DNA from 3 places in the Pseudochelatococcus sp. genome. Region 2 is predicted to be linked to each of the others. Evidence: predicted binding sites of a transcription regulator. Region 2 holds the regulator's gene; each other region holds the start of a gene.

Region 1 (7,559 bases), on a different contig from region 2:
CCGGCGACGTTGATGATGTCGTCCGTGCGGCCCATGATGAAGATGTAGCCGTCCTTGTCCTTGAAGCCGGCGTCCGAAGTCTTGTATGCGCCGGGGAACTCGCTCAGATAACCCTCGCGAAAACGCTCGTCGTTGCGCCACAGGGTGGGCAGGCAGCCGGGCGGCAAGGGCAGGCGGATGACGATGGAGCCCATCGTCTCGGCCGGCACGTCCTTGTTGCTCTCGTCGACGATGCGCACGTCATAGCCGGGCATCGGCACGGTCGACGATCCGGCCTTGACCGGCAACAGGCCGACGCCGACCGGGTTGCCCGTGATCGCCCAGCCGGTTTCCGTCTGCCACCAGTGATCGATCACCGGAATCTTCAGCGTGTCGCGCGCCCAGTTCACGGTGTCGGGATCGGCGCGCTCGCCGGCCAGAAACAGCGTGCGCAGCGTCGATATGTCGTAGGGCGGCAGCAGCGTGCTGGCAGGGTCCTCCTTGCGGATGGCCCGCAAGGCGGTGGGCGCGGTGAACAGCGCCGAAACGCCGTATTCGCCGATCACGCGCCAGAAGGCGCCGGCATCCGGCGTGCCGACGGGCTTGCCCTCATAGATGAGCGTGGTGCTGCCGTTGATCAGCGGGCCGTAGACGATATAGCTGTGGCCGACCACCCAGCCGATGTCCGACGCCGTCCAGAACACCTCGCCCGGCTTGATACCGTAGAGATTCTTCATCGTCCACGACAGCGCCACGAGATAGCCGCCGGTGTCGCGCACGACGCCCTTGGGCTTGCCGGTGGTGCCGGAGGTATAGAGGATGTAAAGCGGATCGGTCGCCTTGACGGGCACGGGCGCCATGGAGCGGCCGGCCGCGCGGGCCTCTTCCACGCGCGCCGCCCAGTCGTGATCGCGCCCTTCCACCAGCTCGGCCCGCACCTGGGGACGCTGGAACACGAGGCAGGCGGGGTTGACGCCGGCAAGCCGAAGGGCCTCGTCGAGCAACGGCTTGTAGGCGACCACGCGCGACGGCTCGAGACCGCACGAGGCGGTGAGGATGGCCTTGGGTTCGGTGTCGTCGATACGCTGCGCGAGCTCGGGCGCGGCGAAGCCGCCGAACACCACCGAGTGAATGGCGCCAAGCCGCGCCACGGCCAGCATGCCGATCACCGCCTCGGGAATCATCGGCATGTAGATGACCACACGGTCGCCCTGCCTGACGCCGAGATCCGTGAGGACCGCCGCGAGCGTCTGCACCTCGCTTTGCAGGCCGCTGTAGGATATCACCCGTTTCGCGTCCGCGACCGGGCTGTCGTAGATGATGGCGGGTTGCGATCCGCGCCCCGCCTCGACATGGCGGTCGACGGCGTTATAGCTTGCGTTCAGCGTCGCATCGGGAAACCAGCGGCCGTAGACGCCTTCGCCGGGATCGAAGATGCGCGAGGGCGCCCGCACCCAGCTCACGGCCCCGGCAGCCTCGCCCCAGAACGCTTCCGGGTCGGCCTGCCAGCGCGCGTAGACTTCGGAATAAGCGCTGTTCGCAACCTCGCCCGCATGCACGCCGGCGGCGTCGGATGGCGATGTGGTATTCTGAGTGCTCACGGCTTTCCTCCCTGCTTGCGTTTCCGATGCGGCCGGCGGTCAAGCCGAATGGCAAGTCCACCGAACAGCCAAGTCCAGTCGCCGGCCGGGACGCTGTCAGCGGAGGGTAGGAGGATGAAAAATATCGCGCAAGTCGCAAACTATTACAACTTTGGTCGACTGCCGCAGGAAAAACGCAACATTCGGGCCGCAACGGCGGAGCCCGCCCTGAACCGCGCCGCCGGAAGCGGCGGGTACAGGGCTGTTTTCAATATCGATCCCGATTCAGAAAATTCACTCCTGTTCAGTTAAGCTTCCGCCTGGCCTTTTGGGAATGAAGGCGCTCGATTTCATCCTTGAGCTGGAGTTTTCGGCGTTTGAGTTCGATGATTTGTTCGCTATTGGAGGAAGGGCGGGCGAGATACGTCTTGATCTCACGTTCTATAGCCTGATGACGGCGTTCCAACTCGACGAGATGACCTTCAAGAGACATCGAATAACCTCCACATCGATTACCGATGTCACCAGTCTGGCATAAAACTGCGGAACGTCAAACGCGATTCGTAGCCGGCGCGAAAATAAAGCGACGCGGCGGTGTTGGCCCGGATCTTGCCCGGATCCGGCTATAGCGTGATCGCTGTATCGCCGCCGGCGGGATGGAGCCTTGCCAAAGAAGGCTTGCGGTCGCGAGGTTTCCTCGCATAAGGTGCGGCGTGAAAAGGCAATCCGGGGACAGCGCGGCGGATCGGGAGCACGATCGGGCGGCCGTTGTGCCCGTTCGTTATCGCATCGGATGGCTCCGGGAGGCGGGCATGCTTTTCGGTCTGATGTTGGGGTGCCGGGGCGGCGATGGCATTCGATCTGGATACTGAGGAACGCGCGATGTTGGCCGGCGAACTCGAGCGGCTGCGCATCGAGCACCGGGAACTCGATGCGCGCATCGTGGCGCTGGAGGGCGAGGGGGCTGCGGTGCAACTTCAGGTGCAGCGCCTGAAGCGACGCAAGCTGGCGCTGAAGGATCGCATCGCCTACGTTGAGGACCGGCTGACGCCCGACATCATTGCCTGACGGGCGCGCCGCCGCCGTCCGCAAGCGGCCGGCACAATCGGGGGAACTTCAATGGCAATCATCGACGGGCCGCGCCTTGCCGCGCGGTCGGGCAGGGCGCGGCAACTCGTCGTTTTCCTGCACGGATACGGCGCCAACGGCGACGATCTGATCGGCATCGGCCGGGAATGGCAGCAGTGGTTGCCTGACGCCGCCTTCGTCGCTCCCCATGCGCCGGAACCATGCCCCGCCTCCGGGTTCGGCAGGCAATGGTTCGCGCTGACGTTCCGCGACCCGGACGAGCGTTGGCGCGGCGTCAACCATGCCGCGCCGGGGCTTGAGGCGTTTCTCGACGCGGAACTCGAGCGGCAGGGACTTTCAGGCGACCGGCTGGCGCTGGTCGGCTTCAGCCAGGGCACGATGATGGCGCTGCATGTCGGATTGCGCCGCCGCACGACGCCGGCCGCGATCGTCGGTTACTCGGGCATTCTGGTGGTGCCGCCGGCCGGCGGGCGGGATTCCGCTCCGCGCCCGGCCGCGACGCCGCCGATTCTTCTCGTTCACGGTGAAGCCGACGAGGTGATCCCCGTGGAGGGGCTGTTCTTCTCCATGGAGCAGCTCGCCAAGGATGGAACGGGCGTCGAGTGGCATCTTTCGCCGCGCATCGGCCACGGCATCGACGGTGGCGGCCTGCGCCACGGCGGCCTGTTTCTGGCGTCGTCCTTCGGGCTGCCGTTTCCCGAGCCTGCGCCGCGCTGAACGGTTGACGCCGCATGTCCCTCCCGGCGGGCCGGGAGGGGAGAAAATCCGCCGGACGATTACGCGCCGCCGCGGACCTCGGCATGGGCGCGCACCAGCAGCGCCTCCATCTCGCGGCGAATCTGGTGATCGGACTGCTCGATGCCGGCCGCATCGAAATCGGCGCGAATCTTGCGGAACACGTCCTCGTCGCCGGGTTCCTCGAAGTCGGACAGCACGACGGTGCGGGCGTATTCGTCGGCCTGCGCGCCGGCCTTGCCGAGCTTCTCCGCCGCCCAGAGGCCGAGCAGCTTGTTGCGGCGGGCGACGGCCTTGAAGCGGAGTTCCTCGTCGATGGCGAACTTGGCCTCTTCTGCCTTCTGACGATCATTAAACGTGGTCATCGGTCGTGCTCCCCGTAGATGCATCCCAGCGGATGCAATCGATATAATGTGCCGTGCCGTTGAAGGCCAGTGTAATTTCGGTTGCAGGAAGCGCGTCGCCTTGTCCTGACGGGTATGTGACGGACGCCCCGGCGGGGGATTTCGGGGCCGGGATTTCGGGGCCGGGATTTCCGGGCCTTGCCGTTAACCACGATAAGTTATAATGATCATGCCGGATGCGTCAGGGCGCGGACGGGCGAGGACCGCAGGCTCGCCGGCCGCCATTGTGCTTTGGCGCGTGATCGGCTACGTTGCAAACGGGCGGGAAGCCGCTTGTCCGGCATCGGAAGCGTCCGATCGATCTTTTCCGCCTGTTCGAGCCGCGGATCGTCTAGTTCGGAGCCACGGCACCCTATGGATTTCCTCAAGATACGGTATACGCCGATGAATCGCCGCCGTCGTATTTACGAGGGTAAGGCAAAGGTCCTCTATGAAGGGCCGGAGCCGGGAACCCTCATTCAGCACTTCAAGGACGACGCGACCGCCTTCAATGCCAAGAAGCATGAGGTGATCGATGGCAAGGGAGTGCTGAACAACCGCATTTCCGAGTACATCTTCACGAAGCTCAACGACATCGGCGTGCCGACGCACTTCATCAGGCGTCTGAACATGCGCGAGCAGTTGATCCGCGAGGTGGAGATCATCCCGCTGGAAGTCGTGGTGCGCAACGTCGCCGCGGGCTCGCTGTCGACGCGCCTCGGCATCGAGGAGGGCACCCAGTTGCCCCGCTCGATCATCGAGTTCTATTACAAGAACGACGCGCTGAACGACCCGATGGTCTCGGAAGAGCACATTACGGCCTTCGGCTGGGCGACGCCCCAGGAAATCGACGACATCATGGCGCTTGCCATCCGCGTCAACGACTTCCTCACCGGCCTTTTCCTCGGCATCGGCATCCGTCTCGTGGATTTCAAGATGGAAACCGGCCGCCTGTGGGAAGGCGACATGATGCGCATCGTCGTCGCCGACGAGATCTCGCCCGATTCCTGCCGGCTGTGGGACGTGAAATCCGCCGACAAGCTCGACAAGGACCGTTTCCGCCGCGACATGGGCGGGCTGGTCGAGGCTTATTCGGAAGTGGCGCGCCGGCTCGGCATTCTCGGTGAGAGCGAGAACCCCGCCCGCAGCGAGACGCCGCGCCTCGTGGAATAGAGCGGCGTGCATTCAAACGGAATCGTCATGCCGCTCTGAATTCCGTATCTTACCGCAACTTGCGTTCAAATCGATCGACCTGAACGCGAACTGCTCTGGAGAATGTCGGCATTTCATTGAAACGCCGACATTCTCTGTCTTATTGATTTAGCGCGTTTTCTTCGCTCAAAGCGGTATCTGCTTCGCCTGGAAACGCTATAACGGCGGCGATCCCGCGCAGCCTGGAGCGGGGGCCCGGAGCCCCCGTCCGCATCAAGTGTCGTATCGGCAGGGGCGATAGGGGCGCGTTCGGCCCGCACGTCCGAGAGGGAGCAAAGCATTCATGACCGCCGCAGAACAGACCGCCCCCGAACACGCCCTGAAGGCGCGCGTGACGGTGACGCTCAGGAACGGCGTTCTCGATCCGCAGGGCAAGGCGATCGAGGGCGCGCTGGCCTCGCTCGGGATCGCGGGCATCGCCGGCGTCCGGCAGGGCAAGGTGTTCGACATCGCGCTCGCGGAGGCGGATCCGGAGCGGGCGAGGGCGCTGCTCGGCGAGGCATGCGAGAAGCTGCTCGCCAATACCGTGATCGAGAACTACAGCATCGCATTCGTGGACGCCTGACATGAAGGCCGCCGTCATCATCTTTCCCGGTTCCAACCGCGACGGCGACGTGGCGCAAGCGCTGGCGCAGGCCGGCGCGGATGTCGTCCGCGTCTGGCACGCCGACAGCGCCCTGCCGGCCGGCACCGATCTCGCCGTGCTGCCGGGCGGCTTCTCCTATGGCGATTACCTGCGCTGCGGCGCCATCGCCGCGCGCGCGCCGGTGATGGACGCCGTGCGCGCCCACGCGGGCGCGGGCGGGCTGGTGCTCGGCATCTGCAACGGTTTCCAGATCCTGTGCGAATCCGGCCTGCTGCCCGGCGTGCTGATGCGCAACGCGGGGCTCGGCTTCATCTGCCGCCGCCAGTTCCTGCGCGTGGAGCGCAACGACACCGCCTTCACGCGCCGGTACGCGCAGGGGCAGGCCATCGACGTGGCCATCGCGCACGGCGAGGGCAATTTCGTCGCCGATGCCGAAACCCTGGCGCGGATCGAGGGCGAGGGGCGCGTCGCCTTCCGCTACGCCGACCGCACCGGCGCGGTGACGGCGCCGGCCAATCCGAACGGGTCGCTGAACAACATCGCCGGCATCTATTCCGAAAAGCTCAATGTGCTGGGCATGATGCCGCATCCCGAAAACCTGATCGACGATCTCGTCGGCGGCACGGACGGGCGCGGGCTGTTTGCGAGCCTGCTCGCGGCATAATATCATCCGCTTTATGAGCGATCTCTTTCAACATTTTGAAAAGTCGCGATAATCGCGGCGTTCCAATGTGAGCCTCCGATGACCGTCCAAGAGCCTGCCATCACCCCTGAGCTTGTCGCCGAGCACGGCCTGACCCCGGACGAATACGAGCGTTTCAGGGAGCTTGTCGGCCGCGAGCCGACGTTCACGGAGCTCGGCATCGTTTCCGCGATGTGGAACGAGCATTGCTCCTACAAGTCGTCGCGCATCCATTTGCGGGGTCTGCCGACCAAAGCGCCGTGGGTGATTCAGGGGCCGGGCGAGAATGCCGGCGTGATCGACATCGGCGACGGGCTCGCCTGCGTGTTCAAGATGGAGAGCCATAATCATCCGTCCTTCATCGAGCCCTATCAGGGCGCGGCGACGGGTGTGGGCGGCATTCTGCGCGACGTGTTCACCATGGGCGCGCGGCCTGTCGCGGCGCTCAACGCGCTGCGTTTCGGCGCACCCGAGCATCCGCGCACGCGCCATCTCGTCGCGGGTGTGGTGGCGGGCATCGGCGGCTACGGCAATTCCTTCGGCGTGCCGACGGTGGCAGGCTCGGTCGGTTTCCACACCCGCTACGACGGCAACATTCTCGTCAACGCCATGGCGGTCGGCATCGCCCGCACGGACGGCATCTTTTATTCGGCGGCGGCGGGCGTCGGCAACCCCATCGTCTATCTGGGCTCCAAGACGGGGCGCGACGGCATCCACGGCGCGACGATGGCCTCGGCCGAATTCGATGAAAACTCGGAAGAAAAGCGCCCCACCGTGCAGGTAGGCGATCCCTTCGCCGAAAAATTGCTGCTCGAAGCCTGTCTGGAACTGATGCAGACCGGCGCGGTCATCGCCATTCAGGACATGGGCGCGGCGGGGCTGACGAGTTCCGCCGTGGAGATGGGCGCCAAGGGCGGGCTCGGCATCGAGCTCGATCTCGACGCCGTTCCCTGCCGCGAGGAGGGCATGACGGCCTATGAGATGATGCTTTCCGAAAGCCAGGAACGCATGCTCATGGTGCTCGACCCCGCGCGGCAGGCGGAGGCCGAGGCGGTTTTCCGCAAGTGGGGGCTCGACTTCGCCATTGTCGGCCGCACCACGGATACGCAGCGCTTCGTCGTGCGCCATGGCGGCGAGGTGAAGGCCGACCTGCCGATCCGCGAACTGGGCGACAGGGCGCCGCTCTACGACCGGCCGTGGAACGAGCCGGTGCCGCAGCCCGTGCTCGATCCGGCGACGGTTTCCGCCCCCGTATCCAGCCTGGAGGCGCTTCGGCGGCTGATCGGCGCGCCCGACCTTGCCTCGAAGCGCTG
Region 2 (7,559 bases):
TTTGCGTTCAGATCGATCGACCTGCACGCAAACTGCTCCGGAGAGGCAGGCATGGAAGAATCCGCAGCACGCAGGGCGCAGATCGTGGCCGAAATCACGGCGGCCACCGGAATCGACGATGGCATGATCGAGCGCCTTGTCGGCACGTTCTATGCGCGCGTCCGTGAAGATGCCGTTCTCGGCCCCGTGTTCGAGGCCCATGTCACGGATTGGGATGTCCATCTTGCGCAGATGCGTCTGTTCTGGTCGTCGGTGACGCTCATGAGCGGGCGCTATCACGGCCGCCCGATGCCCAAGCACCTGAACCTGCCCGTGGACGCGCGCCACTTCGACCACTGGCTGCGGCTTTTCGAAGCGACTGCACGGGAGGTCTGCCCGCCCGCCGCGGCCGATTACTTTCTGGAGCGCGCACGGCGCATCGCGAGCCATCTGGAATATGGCGTCGCCACGCGCCACGGCGCCAGCCTCGCGCCCGGCGAGCGTTTCGTCAATCCGGCCCTGCCCGCCGGGCAGGTGGCCTGACCGGCCGGCGATCACGCCTTCTTGACGAATTCCGTCTTGAGCACGAGCCCCTTTACCTGCTTCGTGTTCGCCTCGATTTCACCGGGCTTGCCGGTCAGCCGGACGTTCTTGACCAGCGTGCCGCGCTTCAGCGTCTCCGAAGTGCCCTTGACCTTGAGGTCCTTGATCAGCGTCACCGAGTCACCGTCCGCCAGCGGCGTGCCGTTGCTGTCCTTGACGATATCGTCGCTCACTGCGTATTTCCCTCCGATATGCCCGTTTCGATGCCGATTTCGGCCGGGTCGATGTCGTAATGGCGCGAGCAGAACTCGCAGGTGACGCCGATGCGCCCGTCCTCGCCCACCATGGCCCGCCTGTCGTCGTCGTCGAAGCGCGACAGCGTGGCGAGGATGCGGTCGCGATCGCAGCGGCAGGCTTCCCGCACCGGCTGCGCCTCGAACACGCGCACGCCCCGCTCGTGGAACAGCCGGTACAGCAGCCGCTCGCTCGACACCGTGGAATCGATCAGTTCATGATCCTCCACCGTTTCGGCCAGCAGATGCGCCTCCCGCCAGCGGTCATCGGCATCCTCGTCCTGCGCCTCCGTGGAAGCCCGCGCGGCGCCCGCGCCGGTCGGCGGCAGGAACTGCACCATCACGCCGCCGGCGCGATAACCGGTGCGGCGCGCCTCGCCCGCACCGGACGTCTCCTCGCCCACCGCGAGCCGCACATGCGTCGGAATCTGTTCGGACTGGCGAAAATACGTATGCGCCGCCGCCTCGAAGTCGTCCCCCTCGAGAGCGACGATGCCCTGATAGCGCGACATGGCCGCGCCCTGATCGATGGTGAGCGCGAGATGGCCGGAGCCGAGCAGCGCGCCGGTGCCGGTTTCGCCCGCCGCTTCCGCCGCCGCGAGGCGCTCGGCGTCGAACGTCGCGCAGGCGCGCAGCCTGTCGGGCGTGTCGAAATCGACCACGACCATGCCGACCGGCCCGTCGGAGCGCGTCTGCAACTGAAACTGCCCCTCGAACTTCAGCGCCGATCCGAGCAGCACCGCCAGCGCCGCGGCCTCTCCCACCACGCGCGACACCGCGGGCGGATAACCGTGGCGCGACAGGATGAGATCGATCGACGGCCCGAGCCGCACAGCGCGCCCGCGCACATCGAGCCCTTCGACGGCGAACGGCAGCACGCTGTCATCCGCGCCCTCGGCAGGCCCCGCGTGGAAGCCGTCCCGCACGCGCTCCTGTCCGCTCGCCACGCTCACCGCCCTCCGTCGGCGGCCGGCGCGGTGACGCCGAAGCACCAGGCCAGAACGCCCTTTTGCGCGTGCAGACGATTCTCGGCCTCATCGAACACGACCGACTGCGGCCCGTCCATCACCGCATCCGTCACTTCCTCGCCGCGATGGGCCGGCAGACAATGCATGAAGATCGCATCCTTGCCGGCGGCCGCCATCAGCCTCTCATTGACCTGATAGGGACGCAGCAGATTGTGGCGATAGCGCTCGTCGTCGTCGCCCATCGACACCCAGCAATCGGTGACGACGGCATCCGCCCCCTTCACCGCCTCGAACGGATCATCGGTCACGAGCACCTCGGCGCCCTGCCCCCCCGCCCATTTGACGAGATCCGCGCGCGGCGCAAGCCCGGGCGGCGTCGCCACCGCGATGCGGAAGTCGAGCCGCGCGGCGGCCTGAATCCACGATGTCAACACATTGTTGGAATCGCCGGTCCACGCCACCGTGCGCCCCTTGATGGGGCCGCGGTGCTCCTCGAAAGTCATCACATCCGCCATGATCTGGCAGGGATGCGACAGCTTGGTGAGGCCGTTGATCACCGGAACCGAGGCATATTCCGCCAGTTCGAGCATCGCGGCGTGATCGAGAATGCGGATCATGATCGCATCGACGAAACGCGACAGCACGCGCGCCGTATCGGGGATCGACTCCCCCCGGCCGAGCTGCATCTCGGCGCCGGTCAGCATGATCGGCTCGCCGCCGAGCTCCCGGAAACCGACATCGAAGGAGACGCGCGTGCGGGTGGAGGGCTTGTCGAAGATCATCGCCAGCACCTTGCCGGCCAGCGGGCGGCTGGCCTGCGGCCCGCCTTTCACGCGCCCCGCCTTGATGGCGGCGCCGAGATCGAGCACCGCGCGCACCTCTTCGCCCGAGAAATCGCCGAGATCGAGAAAATGCCGCACCTTCCGGCCTTCCGTGGCTCCGTTGCCGTTACTCATCCTGCCTGTCTTTCGTCTGCTTTTCCTGCGTCCGGTTCCGCCTGAAGAGTTTGCGCCCGAAACGTCTGCGCCACTTCGCCGAGCCCCGCGACGGCCTCTCCGATCTCCGCCTCGCCGATGATGAGCGGCGGCAGCAAGCGCACCACGTTATCCCCCGCCGCGATCACGACAAGCCGGCGCGCAAGCGCTGCCTTGACGAACTCCGTGTTCGGCACCTTGAGCTTGAGGCCGAGCATCAGCCCCTCGCCGCGCACATCCTCGAACACGTCGGGAAAGGCGTCCTTCAGTTCCGCGAGCCGCTGGCGGAAGAGGCCGGCCTTCTCCTGCACGCCCTCCAGGAAGCCGGGCGCGAGGATCTCGTCGAGCACGGCGTTGCCCACCGCCGCCGCCAGCGGATTGCCGCCGAAGGTGGTGCCGTGGGTGCCGAGCGTCATGCCCTTCGACGCCTCGCGCGTCGCGAGGCTCGCGCCCAGCGGGAAACCGCCGCCGATGCCCTTGGCGATGGCCACGATGTCCGGCGTGACGCCGGCCCATTCGTGGGCGAAAAGCTTGCCCGTGCGGCCGATACCGCATTGCACCTCGTCGAGGACCAGCAGCAGGCCGTTATCGTCGGCGATCTGGCGCAACCGGCGCAGGTCCTGCGGCGGCACGGCGCGAATGCCGCCCTCGCCCTGCACGGGCTCGATGAGAATGCCGGCGGTCTCGGGCCCGATCGCGGCGGCGAGCGCATCCCAATCGCCGAACGGCACCTGATCGAAACCCTCGACCTTCGGTCCGAAGCCCTCAAGGTATTTCTGCTGGCCGCCGGCCGCGATCGTGGCCAGCGTCCGCCCGTGAAAAGCGCCCTCGAAGGTGACGAGACGGAAGCGCTCGGGATGGCCGTTCGCGGCATGATACTTGCGCGCGGTCTTGATCGCGCATTCCAGCGCCTCCGCGCCGGAATTGGTGAAGAACACCGTATCGGCGAAGCTTGCGTCGACAAGCCGTTGCGCGAGGCGCTCCGCCTGCGGGTTCCGGAACAGGTTCGAGATGTGCCACAGCTTGCCGCCCTGCGCGCCGAGCGCAGCCAGCAATCCGGGGTGGTTATAGCCCAGCGCATTGACGCCGATGCCCGACCCCAGATCGAGATATCGCTGACCGTCGCGCGCCACGAGCCATACGCCCTCCCCGGTCTCGAAAACGACGTCGGCCCGCGCATAGGTTGGCAGAAGAGGCGATGTCAAGGCACCATACTCCAGAGAAGGCAGGCCGCGCGCGAAAGGCCGCCAGACGGCGCACGCGCCCCGGAAAACCCGCCGCCCGCGCCGGCCACCCGGCGACGGAAAACGGAAAAGCCGCCCCACAGGGCGGCAACTCCCTAGTATCTTATGATCGATGCCGCAGACATTCAAGTATAAACTCCGCCGCGCCCCGCCGTCGGCGCTCGCGGCGAAAAATTGCGAATTTCGCGCCATCGCCTTGATATCGCCCGCATTCACAGCATTCTTCGCGGCGTTCAAGGATTTGTTTACGATCTCTCCTGTGGGAAATTGCGCGCCAATCGACGCATGACTCTTGCCGGAGAGTCGCAGCATATTGTAGTTTCCCGCGTGAGAGCCACGGAATATCGTCCGGCTGCCTCTTCCAGCGTTTCCCATGAGGTGAACGTTGCGTCCGGCAATGAGTCGTTTGCCGGCGAAATGAGGGATTCCGTTTGGGCATCGAGGGATTCCCCGCGGGGCGTGGCGAGATGGAGCATGAATGATGAGCGATCCCGGCAACACCTGGACTGACGAGCGCGTCGAGCAACTGCGCAAGCTTTGGAGCGACGGGTTGAGCGCCAGCCAGATTGCGACGGAAATCGGCGGCGTCAGCCGCAATGCGGTGATCGGCAAGGTTCATCGTCTTGGCCTGTCGGGCCGCGCGAAGGCGCCGGCGGCGCAGACCGTCCGCGCGCCGCGCAAGCCGCCGCAGGCTGCCGAGCCGCTCGCGCCCGCCCCGCGCCAGGTTCCGCCGGCGGCCATCGTTCCTCCCGCCCCGGCGCCGCAGCCCATGGCGCCGACCTTCGGCAACGCCGCGCTCGCGGCCGCGCCGCTGGCCGTGGAACCGGATGAGGATCCCGTCCGCAGCCCGGCCGCCGATCTCGTGCCGGTCACGCGCGAGAATGTCGTTGTGCCGATTTCCGAGCGTGTCACCATCATGGATTTGCGCGAGTACATGTGCCGCTGGCCGGTGGGCGATCCCACGTCGCCGAATTTCCGCTTCTGCGGCGCGCGGGCGGTGATCGGCATGCCCTATTGCGCGCATCACGCCAGCATCGCCTACCAGCCCGTTCTCGATCGCCGCCGGGACCGCAAGCGCGCCTGAGCCGGGGCCGCCCCATCACGGCAAAAGAAGAAAGCCGCCGGACGATCCGGCGGCTTTTGCATGAGCCCGCACCGGGCAAAATCCTTCCGGCGGGACGGTCGCAAAGCGCTCTACTCGGCGCGCGCGAATGTCTCGTCGAAAGCATAGCCCGCGCCGCGCACGGTGCGGATCGGATCGGGGCTGCGGGCGCGGTTGATGGCCTTGCGCAACCGTCCGACATGCACATCCACCGTGCGCTCGTCGATATAGACATCGTGGCCCCATACGCCATCGAGCAATTGCTCGCGGGTGAAGACGCGGCCGGGGCTCTGCATCAGGAACTCGAGCAGCTTGAACTCGGTCGGCCCCAGGTGCAACTCGCGGCCGTTGCGGCGCACGCGCCGGGTTTCCCGGTCGAGCTCGATGTCGCCCGCCAGCAGCAGTGTCGCCACATGACCAGGCTTCGTGCGCCGCAGCAGCGCGCGCACGCGCGCCAGCAGTTCCGGCACGGAGAAAGGCTTGACGACGTAATCGTCGGCGCCCGTGGCGAGTCCCCTCACCCGTTCGCCCTCCTCGCCGCGCGCCGTCAGCATGATGATCGGCAGGCGTTCGGTGTCGCCGCGCGCACGCACGCGCCGGCACAGCTCGATGCCGGAGAGGCCCGGCAACATCCAGTCCAGCAGAACCAGGTCGGGAACCTGCTCCCGGAGCCGGATCTCCGCTTCGTCGCCGCGTCCGACACTGTCGACGAAGTAGCCTTCGGCTTCGAGGTTGTAACGAAGAAGCAGCGCCAGCGGCTCTTCGTCCTCCACGATGAGAATGCGTGGTCCTACCATGATATCCTCGTGGAACCGCCCGCAACCATTGCGAGACATCGAATCTTCACGTGCTCAGGCTACACTGTCCTCATCGGCAATTCGGCGGAGGTTGTCGCGCGGAGACGCCGCGCAACGCGAGCAACCCCTTCGGACCGTTCTCCGAAAGGATCATGTGCGCTTGCGGCATATGAGGATGACCGGTGCATCGCCCGAGCTGTCCATCTTTCCCTGTACGTTCCACCTGACCCCTCGGGACGGCGCATCCCGCGAGGCTGCGCAAGCAGAGCCCGCCTTGACGGCGCACGGCCCCGGAGCGCCGTGGGGTACTCCGGGACCTGCCGCCTTCAGAGCGTTGCGGTCGTGGCGAAGCTCGTGGTGTCGCCCTTGGGGCGCTCACCCGCAAGCGTCTCGCCCGTGGTCAGGAAGTAGATCGTCTCGGCGATGTTGGTCGTGTGGTCGCCGATGCGCTCGATGTTCTTGGCAAGGAACAACAGATGCGTGCAGAACGTGATGTTGCGCGTGTCTTCCATCATATAGGTGAGAAGCTCGCGGAACACCGAGTTGTAGAGCGCGTCGATACGGTCGTCGCCGTTCCAGACGTCGAGCGCCTTCTTTTCGTCGCGCTGGGCATAGGCGTCGAGAACGTCCTTGAGCTGCGCCTGCACGAGATCGCTCATGTGCTGGACGCCGACGACGATCTTGGCCGGCTGCAACTCGCTGCTGATGGCCAGGACGCGCTTCGCCGTGTTCTTCGCCAGATCGCCGATACGCTCGACATCTCCGGCCACGCGGATGGCCGAGACGATATCCCGCAGATCGACCGCGACCGGCTGGCGGCGGGCGATGGTGGACACCGCAAGATCCTCGATCTCGCGTTGCAGGTTGTCGAGACGCACGTCGGCATCGATGACCTGTTGGGCGAGGGCGACGTCGCGGCGCACCAGCGCGCGCGTGGAATCATCCAGTTGCTTCTCGGCAATGCCCCCCATCTCGGCGATCTTGCTGCGCAAGAGTTCGAGATCGGCGTCGAAGGAAGTTACAATATGTTCGGCCATCACCAAATATCCCTGTCTGAAGGCGGCACGGGCGATGCGGCGCACCGCCCGGTCCATACGCCCGATCAGCCGAAGCGGCCCGTGATGTAGTCCTGCGTGCGCTTGTCCTGCGGCGCGGTGAAGATCTTCGTCGTTTCCGCGAATTCCACCAGCTCGCCCAGATACATGAACGCCGTGAACTGCGACACGCGCGCCGCCTGCTGCATGTTATGCGTCACGATGGCGATCGTGTAGTCTTCCTTCAGCTCGTCGATCAGCTCCTCGACTTTGGACGTCGAGATCGGATCGAGCGCCGAGCACGGCTCGTCGAACAGGATGACCTCGGGCTTCACGGCAACGGTGCGGGCGATGCACAGGCGCTGCTGCTGGCCGCCCGAAAGGCTCTGGCCGGAAGCGTTGAGCTTGTCCTTGACCTCGTCCCAGATGGCGGCGCGGCGCAGGGAGGATTCGACGCGCTCGTCCATTTCCGCCTTGCTCAGGCTTTCGTAGAGGCGGACGCCGAAGGCGATGTTGTCGTAGATCGACATCGGAAACGGCGTCGGCTTCTGGAACACCATGCCGACCTTGGCGCGCAGGGCGTTCAGGTCCTGGTTGGGAACGAGCACGTTCTGCCCGTCCACCA
Region 3 (7,559 bases), on a different contig from region 2:
GGCCAGCATATGGGAAACCATTCAGGCTGGCGATCCAGCGACAGTAGACCAGAGGACGACCGCCCGCCTCGCCATCAGCCACGCTGCTCAGGAAGCCTCGAAGGTGGTTGACGCCTTGTATACGCTAGGCGGCGCCACCTCGACATTCTTAGCGAATCCGCTCCAGAAGCGACTCAGGGACGCCCATGTCGCCACCCAGCATCTGTTGGTATCGGAGAAATTTTTCCTAATTCACGGACAACAGCGGCTCGGCTTCGCTATCGACGAGAAGGTTATCGCCACACTCTGATGCGATGCAGAGCGACTACCCCGGTCGGGCGCGAGGCCAAAGCCCTGAGTGCATCGATCGCCGATCGCACTTTCTTCGTGGAAATCTCGTTCTCGCGTTGCTCCAGCACGGTGTTCAGCTAAAATAGCTTGTAGCGGTGCATCTCATTGAACATGCTGGTTCTACAACCTGAGCCGATTGCGTATCGTCCGTTTTCTTGAGGGTGTTGCTGCACGCGCCGGCGAGATATTCTGATCGCGCTCATTTGTGGAGGTACTTGCGTTCGGCATATTATTTCGATAAATCTCGACGCATGGAAAAACACATAATCGTCGAGGCTTTTGCAGCCATCGCGCAAGCTACACGACTGGATGCGTTGCGCCTGCTCCTGGATCGCCGGGAGACGGGAGTGCCGGCGGGCGACGTCGCGAAGCTGCTCGACGTGCCGCAGAATACCATGTCGGCCCATCTTGCGGTGCTGAAGCGGGCCGGCCTCGTTCGTACCGAACGGCACGGAACGACGATCATCTACCGGCCGGACACCGAGCGGGTCTGGCAACTCGTCGATTTTCTGGTCACAGACTTTGCGGCTCTCGCGGCGACCACGGACAGGTCCATTTCAACAGCCGTCATTCCGCGGGCTGGCGCTGCACCCGACCCCGTATACAACGTCTTGTTTCTCTGTACGGGCAACTCCGTGCGGTCGATCCTCGCGGAGAGCGTTTTGAACCGCGATGGCGGGGGGCGATTCCGTGCTTTCTCTGCCGGTAACAAGCCACGAGGCGAGATTCACCCGACCACCATCGCAACTTTGGCAGAACTCGATTATCCGACTGAGGGATTGCGTTCGAAGAGCTGGGACGAATTCGCGAGCCCCGAAGCTCCCATCATGGATTTCGTATTCACGCTCTGCGACAGCGCGGCGGGTGAGGAATGCCCGGTCTGGCCAGGGCGCCCGCTGACGGCCCACTGGGGCATCGAAGACCCCTCCATCGTCGGAGAGGCTGATTTTCGGCAAGCCGCCGCATTCCGCCAGGCGGCAGGTTACATCCGAAATCGTGTCGCCGCGTTCATCAGCCTCCCGCTGGATTCGCTCGACCGGATGTCCCTTCGCGACAAGCTCCGGACGATCGGCAGTTTGTAAGGCACCGCGGCTTCTTGTCTTGCGTGACGATGCAGGCTCGCGCCTCGCGCGTCGTAGCGAATCATGCCGCGAGATTCACCGCTCCCTCCCGTCGCCTCAACCGAACCGCCCGGTGATATACTGCTGGGTCCGCTCGTGGCGCGGATTGGTGAAAAATTCCTTGGTCGCGTTGAACTCGGTCATTTCGCCCAGGTGCATGTAGGCCGTGTAGCTCGATATGCGTGCAGCCTGCTGCATGTTGTGGGTGACGATGACGATCGTGTAGTGCTGCTGGAGCTCGTCGATCAGTTCCTCTATACGCGCGGTCGCGATAGGGTCGAGCGCGGACGTGGGCTCATCGAAAAGAATGATTTCCGGATTGGGCGCGAGCGTCCGGGCGATGCAAAGGCGCTGCTGCTGCCCACCCGAAAGGCCGTAGGCGGAATCGTGCAGACGGTCCTTGACCTCGTTCCAGAGCGCCGCGCCCCTGAGTGCCTCTTCCACCCGCTCGTCAAGCACGGATTTGCGATTGATGCCTCTAACCCGAAGCCCCGCCGCCACGTTTTCGTAGATCGATTTCGGAAAGGGATTGGGTTTTTGGAATACCATGCCGATGCGAAGCCGGATCAGTATCGCGTCGGTTTGCGGCCCGACCACGTTCCTTCCCTCCGGCAAGAGCGTAATCTCGCCATCATAGCGGTTTCCCGGATACAGATCGTGCATGCGATTGAACGAGCGCAGCAAGGTGCTCTTGCCGCATCCGGAAGGACCGATGAGCGCTGTAACCTCCCGGTCGGCGATCGGCAGGTTGACCGATTTCAGAGCGAGGAAGTCGCCATACCAGAAGGACAAGTTGCGAACTTCGGCCCGGAGTTTTTCCGGGCGGACTAGGATACCGCCGATGCCGCCAGATTCGGTCTCCCCGGCAATCGGCTTCTGAAAGGTGGGAGCGGGCGTTTCGACCATATGTTCAAGTCCTGTCCTTGGTTCAGAGGCCAATCCGGCGACGCAGCCTGAAGCGGATCCAGATCGCAATGGCATTCATGCCAAGAGTCATGATGAGGAGTACGACACCCGTGGCGGCGGCGTTGACGTGGAAGGCAGCCTGCGGGCGCGAGATCCAGTTGAACATCTGGATCGGCATCACGGTGAAGGGCGCGTGCAACCAGTCAAAGTTGACGAAGGGAAAATCTGGCTGAACCGGCGCCGGCGGCAGAAAGGCAATGAAGGTCAGCGCGCCGATGGTGATGATCGGCGCCGTTTCGCCGATCGCACGCGACAGGCCGACTATCGCTCCGGTCAGGATACCGGGCCGGGCTGCCGGCAGGATGTAGTGCCACATGGTCTGCCACTTGTCCGCCCCGATCCCGTAAGCCCCTTCCCGAATCATTTGCGGAATGCTGCGGACGGCTTCGCGCGTTGCGACGATGACGATCGGCAGGATGAGAAGGGCAAGCACCATGCCGGCAACCATGACCGACCGGCCAAGCCCGGCCAGGTAGACGAAGAAGCCGAGCGCCAGCAGACCGTAAATGATCGAAGGAACGCCGGCGAGGTTGGTGACGTTGATCTCGATGATGTCGGTCAACCAGTTTTTCGGCGCATATTCCTCGAGGTAGAGACCGGCGGCGATACCGAGCGGGATGGCGAGCATGGCAGTGACGAACATGACGAGGCATGTGCCGACCCATGCGGAAAGGATGCCGGATCGTTCGGGGCGCCGGGAAGGAAAATCGGTCAGGAAAGCCATGTCTATTCTGGAAAAGCCATCCACGAATAGATCGGCGATCAACGCCAGCAGGAACGCCATGGCCACGAAGAGAATGAAAAGACCGAGGCCGGCGAAGATGGCATCCCTTCGGCGTGCCCTGCCTACCAGAACGATTTCGTCCTGCTCGGATGAGGCCGTGGTGGCCCGTGTGAGAATTTCGGAGGTCATCAGTACGCTTCCCGGAAGCGTCGGCGCAGGAAGAAACCGACGATATTGAAGAAGAGCGTCAGCAGGAACAACGCAAGGCCGGCGGCAAAGATGGTCTGGTACGCCAGTGAACCGTGCGGCAGATCGCCGAGGCTCATCTGCACGATGTAGGATGTGATGGTCGCCGCCCCCTCACGTGGATCAGCAGTCAGGTTCGGGTTCTGCCCGGCCGCAATGGCAAGCACCATGGTCTCCCCTACCGCGCGGGACATGCCGAGCAGATATGCCGCGGTGATGCCGGAGAACGCGCCCGGGATGATCACCTTGAAGGTGGTCTGAAGGCGCGTCATGCCGAGCGCGAATGCGCCCTCGCGCAGCGACGCGGGAACGGCACGCATTGCATCCTCGCTGATCGAGACGATGTAGGGCAGGATCATGATGCCGAGCACGATCCCCGGAACCAGCAGGTTGAACCCGGTCAAGCCCGGAATGAAGGTCTGAAACAGCGGCGTCAGGAACAGCAGGGCGAAATATCCATAGACGACCGTCGGTATGGCGCCGAACAGTTCGAGCATCGGCTTAACGGTTTCGCGCACGGCGGCCGGAGCATATTCGCTGAGATAGACAGCGAGAACGGTTCCGAACGGGATCGCGATGGCGATCGCTATACCCGCAGCCCAAAGCGTCGCGGTCAGCAGCGGCAGGATGCCATAGCGGGGTTGCGCGAAAACGGGGGTCCACTGAGTATCAGTGAGGAATGTCCATAGCGATACTTCGGTAAAAAAGCCCCACGACTCGCTGACGAGGACATAAACGATCGCGGCAGTCACGAACACGGAAAGCGCCGCCGACAGAAAGAGCACGGCGCGCATGCCGAGATCGATCAACCGGCGTCGGCGAAGGAAGGCCTCGGAAGGCCGGAAGGCGTCAGCCGACGAACTCATTGGCGCATCTCCGGTAGTGATGATGGCCGAGGCGCTTGACCTCAGCCATCGGGGCTGGTCATCGCGTCAGTTGGCTGCGTCCTGAACCAGATCGGTCACAGTCACGCCGATCTTGGAGCCGCCCTCGAAATGGGAGCCTGTCTTGCGGCTCTCGAACTTCATGAGAGCGAGGGTCGCAGCCTCGGCGGGCAGCGCCACGTAGCCAACCTCGCTGACGAGTTCCTTCTGATTATCGGCATCGAACAGGAACGCCACGAACTCACGAACATGTTCCTTCGCGTCCGCCGCCTGCTTGGACACGTAATAGAAGAGCGGGCGGGTCAGCGGCTGATAGGTGCCGTCGGTGGCTGTCGCGATCGAGGGTTCCACGCAGGAGCCGTCCGCCTGCCTGATCGCGACGGCCTTCACCTTGCCGGCGTTCTCGGTGAGGTATGCCAGACCGAGGAAGCCGAGGGCATTCTTGTCGCCGATCACCCCCTGGATGGTGATGTTGTCGTCTTCCGTCGCCGTGTAGTCGCCGCGGCTGGAGTGTTCCTTACCGTTGATAGCCAGCGTGTAATAGTCGTATGTGCCGGAATCAGTGCCGGCGCCGAACAGGGCCAGACGACCGCTCGGGAAGCCTTCGCGGACCAGATTCCAGTTCTGGACCTTGCCCTGTGCCTCCGGTTCCCAGATTTTCTTCAACTCGGCAACGGAAAGGCAGGTAGCCCAATCGTTGCCCGGATTAATGATGGTTGCCAGAGCATCGACGGCCACCGGCAGCTCGATAAATTCGATGCCGCTTTCCTTGCAAAGCGCGATTTCCTCGGAGCGGATCGGACGCGATGCGCCGGTGATGTCGGTTTCGCCGCGACAGAATTTCTTGAACCCGCCGCCTGTGCCGGACGAGCCGACGGTAGCTAGGATCTTGCCTGACTGCTTGTTCTGAAACTCCTCCGCCATGGCTTCGGAGATCGGGAAAACCGTGCTCGATCCATCGATCAGGACGGTCGGCGCCTGCTGGGCGAAGGAAGGCGTAAGCAGGCAGCCAAGCATGAACGCGGCCGTTGCCGCCTTGATGAGCGACTTCGACGCGGGAGCGATGGGGTGGGTTCTGCTGGTCATGGCGACTCTCTTATGAACATGGGAAGGGGCGGCACCGACAGCGCCTATGCTTCACATAGTAATCACAGATGACAATTGTGTGTCAAATAAGTAATATCATAGTATCTGGATGTATTGATATATATTGAATGGCAATTATCTATGTGAAATACACATATAATCTGGCAGTTACATTTTTATTACCCGCATCCGACAGGGCTGGTTTGGTGAGGCGTTGCGTTTTCGATCGCGCCCCCGAGCGCCATCCGATGACGTTTCGTCGGATGGCGCAGCCACTTTCCCGATCGCGGGAAACCCGCGATCGCCCCTCTGCAATCGCCCTCCGTCAGTGCAACCCCGCAAGGATCGCCTGCGCACGGTTCACGACGGGCGCGGGCAACGGGATGTAGCCGAGTCCTTCGGCGAAAGTCTGGCCCTCTACCAGTCCCCAGCCGACGAACCGCTTCAGTCCATCGGCGACCTGCGGATCCTTGTTGGCCTTGCGCAACAAGGTCCAGCTATAGGAAACGATGGGATAGACCGTATCGCCCACGGGGTCGGGTATGATCTGACGTCCATCCTCCGGCATGCCATCAAGCGCAGAGGCAAGCGCTGCCGAGCCTGAAGCGCCGTCCGCACGAACGTACTGCCCGGCCCTGTTCTCGATCAGCGCAGACCGCAGGTTCAACTGTGCGGCGAAGGAATACTCGACATATCCGATGGAGTATTCCGCGATCGCGATCCGGCCTGCGACACCTTCATTGCCTGAAACGATCATCGCGTTGTTCGGCCAGGCGACGGTGGTGCCGACCTCCTTCCAGGCGTCGCTCACCGCAGCGAGATGGGTGGTGAAAGAGAAGGTCGTGCCGCTCGCGTCTCGCCGGGCAACGACAGCGATATTGCGCTTCGGAATGTCGACGCCCGGATTGGCGGCACGAATCAGCGGATCGTCCCACGTCTTGATCCTGCCGCTCATGATGCCGACGAGGGCTTGGCGGCTTAGCCGCAGATCCCCCGAGAAGCCCGGGATGTTATAGGCCAGAACGACCATCCCCGCGGTGGTCGGCACATGCAACACGTTCTCCGGCACGTTCGCGATTTCTGCATCGGTCATCGGGCGCTCGGTCGAGCCGAAAGCAACGCTCCCCTGCGTGAAGCGCCGAATGCCCTCACCACTGCCAACGCTCTTGTAGGTGACGGTGATGTCCGGGTTGGCCCGGTTGAACTCGGCCATCCACTCTTTGTAGAGATTGGAATGGAATGATGATCCGGCTCCATTGAGTTCAACGGCTCTCGCCTGTCCGGCAAGACAGAAGGCCGCTGCAAGCGTTGCCGCATAAAGCGCGTTCTTCGGGCTAAAGCTCTCCATGAACCATTCTCCAAAGCAGGATCGGGCAACGGTGACAGGCGTGCGCCTTGTTTGAACGAGATGGAAAAGTTTATTTCCGCTGATCATGATAACCTCTTGCTCTGTTGCAGAACACGAACTGACGCATTCTAATAATAAATATTTATTATATACACAATACATAATATTATAATAATATAAATATCGTTTTACTTGGATATATAGAAGAATTTCATCCATTATGGCGGTCTGATATGGTCGCTTGGGAGTTATAAACTGGACTATAGTCTTGACGTCCCGCACTTTCATGGGAGATGGAGCGAAGTCGACCAAGCGCGGCGATCCTGTTTGTCAGCGCAAGACGATCCAGAGTCTCAAGCGGAAAGCTCGTGAAAATAGAAATGCGCTGGGCAAGCATCTGATAGACTTCACACCGCGCCAACGCCCGCTCGGCGGTGTTGCCTTGAGCGAGCGTCGGGTCAGGGATACTCCAATGGGTGGTGATGGGATCTCCGGGCCAACTCGGACAAATCTCGCCCATTGTACGATCGCAAACCGTGAAAACGAAATCGAGTGCAGGTGCGGTGGACGTTGCAAAACTTGCCCAACTCTTTGTCCGAAGCGGCGTCGTGTCGTGTCCAAGCGAACCGAGGAGCAAGCGTGTGTCCGGATCGATTGCGGCCGCAGGATGGCTACCGGCGGAGAATACCTCGAACCGATCGTCCATGTCGCGGAGGATCGCTTCGGCCATAATGGAACGGCAGGCGTTCTCTCGGCAGAGGAAGAGGGTGCGGAACGGCTGGGACGGCATGGAAGTGGCTCCTCCTGTTGTTCGTTGCCCTCATTTCTACAACCATCGAAATGTCACATGCAAC

Evidence for each region. Region 2 encodes PhoB, which activates phosphate uptake and scavenging genes when phosphate is short. Its sites were predicted from a motif close to TGTCATNNANCTGTCAT; they were not measured.
Region 1: a site for PhoB is predicted at 2,079-2,095, ahead of ACOYJQ_RS04630 (YdcH family protein). Genes of this name have one in related genera too.
Region 3: a site for PhoB is predicted at 5,426-5,442, ahead of ACOYJQ_RS02795 (PstS family phosphate ABC transporter substrate-binding protein). Genes of this name have one in related genera too.

The regions. Positions count from the first base shown of each region.
Region 1 covers NZ_JBMNUS010000002.1:234,241-241,799, forward strand. Annotated here, with positions in the region: gene ACOYJQ_RS04620 (propionyl-CoA synthetase) at 1-1,538, opposite strand, end outside; gene ACOYJQ_RS04625 (hypothetical protein) at 1,695-1,871, shown strand; gene ACOYJQ_RS04630 (YdcH family protein) at 1,864-2,052, opposite strand; gene ACOYJQ_RS04635 (YdcH family protein) at 2,409-2,627, shown strand; gene ACOYJQ_RS04640 (alpha/beta hydrolase) at 2,679-3,365, shown strand; gene ACOYJQ_RS04645 (DUF1476 domain-containing protein) at 3,425-3,748, opposite strand; gene purC (phosphoribosylaminoimidazolesuccinocarboxamide synthase) at 4,142-4,939, shown strand; gene purS (phosphoribosylformylglycinamidine synthase subunit PurS) at 5,298-5,543, shown strand; gene purQ (phosphoribosylformylglycinamidine synthase subunit PurQ) at 5,545-6,228, shown strand; gene purL (phosphoribosylformylglycinamidine synthase subunit PurL) at 6,307-7,559, shown strand, end outside.
Region 2 covers NZ_JBMNUS010000007.1:70,833-78,391, forward strand. Annotated here, with positions in the region: gene ACOYJQ_RS11705 (group III truncated hemoglobin) at 52-522, shown strand; gene ACOYJQ_RS11710 (alkylphosphonate utilization protein) at 534-755, opposite strand; gene ACOYJQ_RS11715 (Hsp33 family molecular chaperone) at 752-1,762, opposite strand; gene argF (ornithine carbamoyltransferase) at 1,765-2,739, opposite strand; gene ACOYJQ_RS11725 (aspartate aminotransferase family protein) at 2,736-3,962, opposite strand; gene ACOYJQ_RS11730 (GcrA family cell cycle regulator) at 4,483-5,085, shown strand; gene phoB (phosphate regulon transcriptional regulator PhoB) at 5,196-5,900, opposite strand; gene phoU (phosphate signaling complex protein PhoU) at 6,227-6,937, opposite strand; gene pstB (phosphate ABC transporter ATP-binding protein PstB) at 7,003-7,559, opposite strand, start outside.
Region 3 covers NZ_JBMNUS010000001.1:631,745-639,303, reverse strand. Annotated here, with positions in the region: gene ACOYJQ_RS02820 (acyl-CoA dehydrogenase family protein) at 1-289, shown strand, start outside; gene ACOYJQ_RS02815 (metalloregulator ArsR/SmtB family transcription factor) at 546-1,412, shown strand; gene pstB (phosphate ABC transporter ATP-binding protein PstB) at 1,509-2,357, opposite strand; gene pstA (phosphate ABC transporter permease PstA) at 2,380-3,330, opposite strand; gene pstC (phosphate ABC transporter permease subunit PstC) at 3,330-4,253, opposite strand; gene ACOYJQ_RS02795 (PstS family phosphate ABC transporter substrate-binding protein) at 4,320-5,357, opposite strand; gene pstS (phosphate ABC transporter substrate-binding protein PstS) at 5,683-6,792, opposite strand; gene ACOYJQ_RS02785 (arsenate reductase ArsC) at 6,917-7,495, opposite strand.